Regions from separate parts of the Lysinibacillus sp. FSL K6-0057 genome, predicted to be linked through region 1. Evidence: riboswitches for the same ligand, from Rfam matches in the RefSeq annotation. Region 1 holds a riboswitch; each other region holds the start of a gene.
What was found. A riboswitch is a leader RNA that binds a small molecule or an ion and turns the genes downstream of it on or off. The one in region 1 is predicted to bind thiamine pyrophosphate.

Region 2: linked by a shared signal. The riboswitch ahead of thiT (energy-coupled thiamine transporter ThiT) and the one ahead of thiW (energy coupling factor transporter S component ThiW) in region 1 are both predicted to bind thiamine pyrophosphate.
Region 3: linked by a shared signal. The riboswitch ahead of thiM (hydroxyethylthiazole kinase) and the one ahead of thiW (energy coupling factor transporter S component ThiW) in region 1 are both predicted to bind thiamine pyrophosphate.
Region 4: linked by a shared signal. The riboswitch ahead of MHB40_RS12925 (ABC transporter substrate-binding protein) and the one ahead of thiW (energy coupling factor transporter S component ThiW) in region 1 are both predicted to bind thiamine pyrophosphate.

What each region holds. Positions count from the first base shown of each region.
Region 1 is NZ_CP152047.1:916,636-918,837, forward strand. It holds gene MHB40_RS04240 (VWA domain-containing protein) at 1-361, shown strand, start outside; gene thiW (energy coupling factor transporter S component ThiW) at 854-1,354, opposite strand; TPP riboswitch at 1,449-1,556, opposite strand; gene MHB40_RS04250 (MFS transporter) at 1,623-2,202, opposite strand, start outside.
Region 2 is NZ_CP152047.1:4,333,212-4,335,413, forward strand. It holds gene map (type I methionyl aminopeptidase) at 1-170, opposite strand, end outside; gene thiT (energy-coupled thiamine transporter ThiT) at 333-893, opposite strand; TPP riboswitch at 1,027-1,134, opposite strand; gene MHB40_RS21715 (DUF4870 domain-containing protein) at 1,262-1,585, shown strand; gene MHB40_RS21720 (hypothetical protein) at 1,641-1,763, shown strand; gene MHB40_RS21725 (SMC family ATPase) at 1,805-2,202, opposite strand, start outside.
Region 3 is NZ_CP152047.1:3,744,697-3,746,898, reverse strand. It holds gene thiD (bifunctional hydroxymethylpyrimidine kinase/phosphomethylpyrimidine kinase) at 1-163, opposite strand, end outside; gene thiM (hydroxyethylthiazole kinase) at 151-918, opposite strand; TPP riboswitch at 1,006-1,103, opposite strand; gene MHB40_RS18565 (acyl--CoA ligase) at 1,294-2,202, shown strand, end outside.
Region 4 is NZ_CP152047.1:2,634,448-2,636,649, reverse strand. It holds gene parC (DNA topoisomerase IV subunit A) at 1-748, shown strand, start outside; TPP riboswitch at 869-979, shown strand; gene MHB40_RS12925 (ABC transporter substrate-binding protein) at 1,134-2,129, shown strand; gene MHB40_RS12920 (thiamine-binding protein) at 2,131-2,202, shown strand, end outside.

The DNA of each region.
Region 1 (2,202 bases):
TGAAAAGCAGGCCATTTATCAAGCAGGACTAAGTGTTCCTTATAGTGCCGAATACGAACTACTTCCTGTCAATGATCAACTGATAGAAGAGTTAACTCAACAAACAGGAGGCGCAGTTTTAAAGGAACCACAAGATGTATTCCGAGACTTTACAACAAAAGGAGCGGATCGACAAAATATTGCTACATGGCTTCTCTTAGCAAGTATGCTTTTATTCTTTATGGATATTACCATAAGACGTTTTGGATGGAACTTCCTAACGAATGCGAAGAAGAAAGAACCGCTGGTTGAGGAAAAACCTATACAGGCAGAAGACACAAATGTGGCACAGTTATTAAAAGGTATGAAAAAACGATCTTAATATAGTGGAAGCAGTGCAAAATATTAGATTTTGCACTGCTTTTTTGTATTGTTTGAATAGAGAGTTGTCCCCTTTGTAGAGAGTGGCAAGATGATCTAAAAAGTGGGAGCTTTGCTCATAAAGAGATAGAAAGCGCTCTAAGTTGAGTCAATGCCGCTCGTAAGGAGAAGGAAGGTGCTCTAAATAGAGCCGCAGCCGCTCGTAAGGAGAAGGAAGGCGCTCTAAATTGAGTCGCAGCCGCTCGTAAGGAGATGAAAGACGCTCTAAATAGAGCCGCAGCCGCTCCTAAGGAGAAGAAAAGCGCTCTAAGTTGAGTCCCTGCCGCTCCTAAAGAGAAGAAAGGCGCTCTAAATTGAGTCGCAGCCGCTCCTAAGGAGGTGGAAGGCGCTCTAAGTAGAGTCGCAGCCGCTCATAAGGAGACAGAAAGCGCTCCAACCAAGGCCATCGCCGCTCATAGAAGGAAGAAAAGCGCTCCAATCTTGGCCACCCCCCTCAATAAAGAGAAGAATTAAACCCCTTTACTAGCTCCGTTTTACGCAAGCTGCTAGCAACCATAACACCTAGAATGGCGCCGATTGTACTTGATGTTAAAAAGGCAGGTAGGAAGAAGAATGCTGCTACAGATGTTCCCATGAATAATTTTGCATAAGGTACGGCAATAAGTGAAGCAAGAATGCCAGTTCCCACAACTTCTCCGATACCAGCTAACCACATTTTATTGCTATATTTATAGGCAAGGGCCGCACAGAACGCGCCAATGACACTACCAGGGATAGCTAATAGAGAGCCTGTTCCGGTAAGAATTCGAATGACGGCAGTGACAAAGGCAACTATTACTGTTGGTACGGGTCCAAGTATAATGGCTCCTATCACATTAATAGCATGCTGAACGGGGTAAGCACGTGCGATTCCTGTTGGGATAGATACGAAGGTAGAGCCTGCAACAGCAATAGCTACTAATAAAGCCATGACTGTTAATTTACGAATTGACATAAAGTTCACTCCTTTTGATAAAGTTCGTGAGGAAAAATAAAAAGGCCGCCCCCTTTAAACAATAGGAAGCGGCCTTGCGTGTATCTAGTGACAACAGCAAGTAGCGCCACTTCCCTCCGCTAGTGTGAACTAGATCAGGTTCAAAGGGTCCGTATATTACCATATACGTCTCAGCCTTTTAAAGACTCCCCTAGTGGTTAAAATCATTCAATTTCGTTGACCAACATTAATGTAACATACTGCTAAAAATAGTCAATGATTTTTCAGACTATTTTGTATCGGGATGCATTAAATGAGGTGCTTTTTTCAATGTCCAGATGAGTGCAAGGAAGAAGCAAGCTAATAATATGATCGATCCGAAAATATATGGACTATTCATATTCCAGTCAAATAATAAACCAGCCAAAGCGGGTCCAATCATATTACCAAGACTCATATAGGCATTATTCAAGCCCGCAGCGAATCCTTGTTCTTTCTCTGCAAGCTTTGAGATGAGTGTATTAACAGCTGGACGAATTAATGTCGTTGCTGTAGAGAAAATCGTTGCTACAACTAATATAAGGGCAAAGCCAGAAACAAATAATATGAAGAAAATAGCAACAGATGCAATAAATAAATTGACAAGGACTACCTTCATTTCACCGAAGCGATTGAATAGTGGTGTAATAATAAACATTTGTACAACTACCCCAAAAGCACCACCGACAACTAATATAATTGCTATGTCCACAGGTGTGTAATTAAACTTTTCTGTCACAAATAATGACAATGTCGTTTGGAAGTTTGCAATTCCGAATGAGAACACCAGCATAATGATAAGCATTACAAAATAAGGCATATGTATGGAA
Region 2 (2,202 bases), 1.6 Mb from region 1:
TTCGGTCCAGAAATAGCGCCTGCCTCCGCAAACATGCGGCCAGCAATTTCGTCTAGTTCAAGTGTTGTAACACCTGGTTTTGTTGCAGCTTTCATCGCTTCGCGAATTTCAGCACAAATGCGTCCTATTTTTTTAAAAGCTTCAATCTCTTCTTGTGTTTTTACAATCATGTATAACGTCCCTTTCATCTAATATCTATTCTTTAATATAACATAACTTTTTATGCGTATAACGATAAACGCTTTAAATATTGTATGCTTTCCTACTTTGCAAAGTGCTAAAAGAGCTATTCACAACAAAAAAGTCCCCCCACTCATGTGAAGGGACTTGCATTAAGCTTTTCTTTGCATTAATTGTGGAGCGGCTGTGAATAAAAGAACACCAACGATAGCCGTTAATATAGTTGCTGGTAGCATATATGTACCGTTATAGATGATGGAATAGATCCAAGCATTTTGATCGCCAGCATATTCTGCAAAAAATACAGCACCAGCAATTGTATGTGCCGCGTATCGTAAGAAGCCTGCGAAAACGGTACCTATTATAATATAAAGTGCCATTTTTGTTTTGTTCATATGTTTAGCAGCGTCCAACACTGGTCCACGTACAACTGCCGCTAATCCTACAACTGTAAAAGCAACACCATAATCTAGTAATCCTTGTAGCCAGTGCACGATATAGGAACCAAACATTGTTTGCATAACACCCACAAGTAGTCCCGTTGTTAGCCCAGCTACTAGGCCCCAACGAAACGCGATTAACATAATAGGTACCATGACAAGACTAACTGAGCCGCCTTGTGCCCATACTTTAAAGGATACCTGATCAAGTACTAGCCCAATTGCTGCAAATATCGCAATCTCCACTAGCATTAACAGTCTTTTTTTGTCCATACATATTCTCTCCTTTGTTCCGATGTAGGATACAAGAGCAGGAATAGAAATGCGCTGATATGTCTCTTTCTGACACCATTTTCCCCCAAGAATGAAAAAACGATGCCAGGACAGAGCCTCACATCGTACAAGTGTCGGTTTCTATCCACATCCCTACGCAAGCGTTAACTTACAGGTTCGAAGAGTCAAGGCATTACGTGCCCAGTCTCAGCTGACATCATCAGCTCCCCTTGTGGTCGTTACATCTGAATTTATTTGAACATTTTCATTGTACGCAAAGGCTAGGAGGATTACAACCTCTTCCATACATTATTTTTTTGAAACTTTGCTATTATTCATGCGTAAATATTAAAAAAGGAGGTACAACTATGGAGAATCAAAAAATTTTAGCTGCCTTTAGTTATCTTAGTATTTTCTTCGCCCCTTTCATCGTTCCATTAATTGTGTACATTGTGACAAAAGATAGTGATGTAAAAAAACATTCGATTCGTGCACTTGTCTCTCATTTAATTCCTTTTGTTTTTGGCATCCTGTTCTTTATTGTCTTTGTTTTTTCCACATTTAGTTTAGATCCAACCTCCAGTAATAATACAGTGATGATTATTTGGTTTGCTTCATTCGCCATCTATGCCCTCGTCTCACTTGGTATTGTGATCTGGAATATTATTCAGGCTGTTCGCGTTATCCGTTAATGTTTTATTTTTAAGAGAAACAGGTAGTAGTAATTGTAAAAGGAGCTGTTTTTGGATGAAAGTATCAAACGTTGTGAAAACCGCCGTAAAGTTAGCACCGATTGTTATTCCTATCGTCAGAAAAGTAATGGCTGCAAAAAAGGGAACAACGCCTACAGCCACACCTCGAAAAAAATAAAACGAAGGCGTATTCCTTTTTTTCGGAAATACGCCTTCGTTTTATTTCACTTCAAAATGTGTTTGACTATGTCCATTCAATGTTTTTTCTACATGTAAAACTGCTGGCATCGCAGATTTCAATTCAGGTACATGAGAAATAACGCCAATCATACGACCAGAATCCTGTAAATCAATTAATGTATCAATTGCCTTATTTAGTGATTCCTCATCGAGTGAACCAAAGCCCTCATCAATAAACATCGTTTCAATATGGATATTACCTTGGAAGCTTTGAATCACATCTGCCATTCCCAAAGCAAGACTTAGCGAAGCATTAAATTTTTCGCCTCCTGATAATGTTTTAACATCTCGTAATTGATCCGTATAGGCATCATAAACATCAAGACCAAGTCCACTTTGCTTTGCATGCTTTTCCAATCTATCTGAGCGTCTGAGCT
Region 3 (2,202 bases), 2.2 Mb from region 1:
CGTCAATTGGGTAAACGCCTGTTACACCCAATGTATTTTGTGCAGTTAATGCTGTAATGACAGAAGTGCCAAACACTTTTAATTCCTGAAATGTTTTTAAATCAGCCTGTATACCAGCACCGCCTCCGCTATCTGAGCCAGCAATCGTCGTTACAATATGCATGAAGCTTCACCATCCTTTGACAAACGATGTATAGCATTAAGTAAGGCGATTTGAAAATCACCGATATCTGCAGTAAATGCTGATGCTAGTACACCTGCTTTTTTATAGTAAGTAAGTGTTTCTGTTAATTGCTGGTAAGGGTTAGGTCCAACACGATAGGCAGCACCACAAATTGCGCTTAGTAAACAACCTGTACCCGTTACTTCCGTCATTTGTGGATGACCGCCAGCAATCCATTGGCTATGCTTACCATCAGTTATAAAATCACGTTCCCCCGTTACAATAACTATGCATTGATAGCGTTGAGCCAATAATGTGGCTTCTGCTTCCATAGCGATGGAGCCATGACCACTATCGACCCCCTTTTGTTGCCAATCTACACCAGCTATTGCAGCAAGCTCGCCAAGATTACAGCGAATCACAGCAAATTGTATGTTCTCAAGTAAATGTTTGACAGTTTCCTTACGATAAGTTGTGGCTCCAACTCCAACAGGATCTAAAATAACAGGAATACCAAGTGCATTCGCTTTTTTACCTGCTAATAGCATGGCGCTTTTTGTACGATCATTAAGCGTTCCAATATTAATTAATAGTGCTTGAGCAATCGCTACCATTTCCTCTACCTCTTGGCTGTCATCAGCCATTACCGGTGAGGCACCTATTGCTAATAAACCATTTGCTTGAAAATTTGCCACTACATAATTGGTGATGCAATGGACGAGTGGTTGCTGTTGACGAATTGTTTGAAATATCATTGTAGTCCTCCTCTGTGGATGGACGTAAGCATGCAAAAAAGGCTCTTTTTGTGTAAAAATGCACGAAAAAGAGCCTTTCATCTGTAAAAAACGATGTCTATTGCTCCCTACGTCAGTATTAACTAACAGGTTCAAAGGGTCAGGTTTTACCTTCTCAACTCTTGCGAGTCCCCCTGCAATCTTGTATTTAGTTGACCAAAATGTACCATACTTTTCATATGTATTCAATAACTAGTTTTCCTATAAACAAAACGTGACTGATGCCATATAGCAAAGTATGATAGTTGTCATGACTTTAACGAAATTGAGTGTAAACCATTGAAAATAATGAAAAAGGAGTTTTATAATGTGTCATAGCAAAAGGGGGCATTTGCCATGAAAAGACAAGATTTAGTTGCACCAGAATGGTATAACATAGCAGAGGAAATTGAAAAATATGCGCAGGATGCAACAAAAAATGCTTTAATCATTTATGAAGAAAATCAAGACGTCCAATTTATTACATATGCACATTTATTGGAAAAAGCGAATCAAGCAGCACATGTTTTCACCAAGCAAGGCTTAAAGAAAGGTGATGTCATTTTAGTGATGGTACCACGTTCAGTGGAAGCCTATATTGTGTATATTGCTGCATTGAAAGCGGGTTTAACCATTATTCCAAGCTCAGAAATGTTAAGAACAAAAGATATTGAATATCGTATTCACCATGCCAATGCTAAAGCGGTTATTGCATTTGAACCTTATATTGAACAATTTGATGAAGTGGGGAATTTACAAGGCATATTGCAATTTGTCATAGGGCATGCACACGAACCTTGGCAGAACATACTTGAAAAAATGCATAATCAACCTACAACCTACATAAACCCTATCCCGACTAAAAGCACTGACAATGCATTTTTAGCCTATACAAGCGGAACAACAGGAAATCCGAAAGCAGCGGTGCATACTCATAGTTGGGGCTATGCACATTTACGAACAACAGCACCACATTGGCTGGGTGTACATGAAAATGATATTGTTTGGGCAACTGCAGCACCAGGATGGCAAAAATGGATTTGGAGTCCGTTTCTTGCTACTTTGGGTAGTGGTGCTACCGCATTTGTCTACAAAGGTAAATTTGAAGCAGCTACTTATTTAGCATTGCTTGAAAAATTCAAAATCAATGTACTATGCTGTACACCAACAGAATATCGTTTTATGGCAGCGCTTGAAAATTTACATGAATATGATTTAAGTGCAATTCGCCAAGCTGTATCAGCTGGTGAGCCTTTAAATAGTGAG
Region 4 (2,202 bases), 1.7 Mb from region 1:
TGTTCATGAGCTTCCTGACATACGCTGGAAGGACCTGGGCCAGCATATTTCCAGTATTGTCCCAACAGGGGAAGATGAATCGATTATTGCGGTTTATGGCTTTGAAACATTTGAACAGCCAAATATGTATGTCTTCACAGCCACAAAAGATGGTCAAATTAAGCGCTCACCACTCGCAGACTATGCGGTAACACGTTATTCAAAGCCAATTAAAACGATGAACGTCAAGGCTGGTGATGCGATGATCTATGCATCGTTTGTGACGGATGATGTAGAACTGATGCTAACAACGGATACAGCCTATGCGATTCGTTTCCCGATGGAGGAACTACCCGTTACAGGTGTGAAAACAGGCGGTGTGAAAGGGATCACGCTAAAAGATGGAGAAGCCTTAGTTGGTGTCAATGTGCTACAGCCTGATGTTACACAATATGTAGTGATTGTGACACAGCGTGGAGCCGTGAAGAAAATGAATGTCGCTGAAGTTGAAGTAGCAAGTCGTGCAAAACGTGGACTAAAAGTATTAACAGAGTTAAAAGCAAATCCTCACCGAATTGTGGCAGTTATTCAAGCGACAGACGAGGAGCAGGTTGTGATTGAAACCGAAAAAGGCGTTCAAGAGGTGATTGCTGTACAAGCATTGTCTCGTGCAGATCGCCATTCCAACGGTTCGTTTAAAGTGGATATTGCAACAGATGGGGCGATTTCCCATGTATTAACAGTCAAAAAAGAACAGAAACCTAGCTAATATCATGCCCAGTCTCTTAGGAGAACTGGGCTTTTGTCTTGAATGCAATCGCTATTCAAAAATAGCAGCTTGTCATTTAAGTGTAACTATGGGTATAATAATCATCGAAAAGTTCATAGCGAAAGAATGTAGGGGGGCTAGTAGTTGCTAGCTGAGATTGTGTCCGATAGACGCTGACCCTTTGAACCTGATTTGGCTCGTACCAGCGTAGGGAACATCTATTCAAAAAAGCAAAGTTTTGAAGAATGATTGTAATACGTCTGGGAGGAATCCTAGGCGTTTTTTTATGTTTTCAGGCAGTAGTTTGAAAACCTTGTATACGCTTTCTTCTGGTGACAACATTCATTCATGAACACTTTCATATTACAAACTGGGAGGCTTTCGCATGAAAAAATGGTTATTTATTCTATTGGCAGCACTTTTGACTTTAGTGGGCTGTAGTGAAAAAGAGGACAAGCAGGCAACTGACAAGCTGAAAAAGGTGTCTGTGGTACTGGATTGGACACCGAATACGAATCATACAGGTCTGTATGTCGCAAAAAAACTCGGTTATTTTGAGGAACAGGGCTTAGATGTTGAGATAATTATGCCTGGTGAGGCGGGCGCAGATCAGCTTGTTGCTTCTGGAAAGGCAGAGTTTGGCGTGAGCTATCAGGAAGGCATTACACAGGCGCGTGTACAAGATGTGCCGCTGGTCTCTATCGCAGCGATTATTCAGCATAATACATCTGGCTTTGCTTCTATTGCATCAAAAGGCATTACATCGCCAAAGGATTTTGAAGGTAAAACTTATGGTGGTTGGGGTGCGCCATTAGAGCAAGCCGTTCTCCAATCATTAATGCAAACAGAAAAGGCAGATATCAATAAGTTAGATATCGTCAATGCAGGGGATTTAGATTTCTTCACAATGATGGAAAAAGACATTGATTTTGCTTGGATTTATTATGCATGGACTGGGATTGAAGCTGAGCTACGTGGGGAAAAGATTAATATGCTGTATCTAACGGATTATAGTGATCAATTGGATTACTATACACCTGTTCTAGCTACGAATGAAAAAATGCTACAGGACAACCCTGATGTTGTCAAAGCCTTTGTTGCAGCTACATCAAAAGGCTATGAATACGCAATAGAAAACCCAAGTGAAGCAGCTGATATGTTAATCGAAGCGGCTCCTGATTTAGATAAAGAGCTAGTGCATAAAAGTCAGGAATGGCTGGCAGATAAATATCAGGATGATGCCAAGCAATGGGGAGAGCAAAAGCTTTCTGTGTGGGAAAACTATGCAAAATGGATGTCTAGCAATCATGTACTAGAGGGCGAGTTTGATGCGAAACAAGCCTTTACAAATGATTTCTTACCTAAAAAGGAGGCCAATTAACATGGCAAATTCATTAATCAGTGTGCAAATCATACCAAAGACAGAGAAATATGAAGATGTTATCCCTTATGTG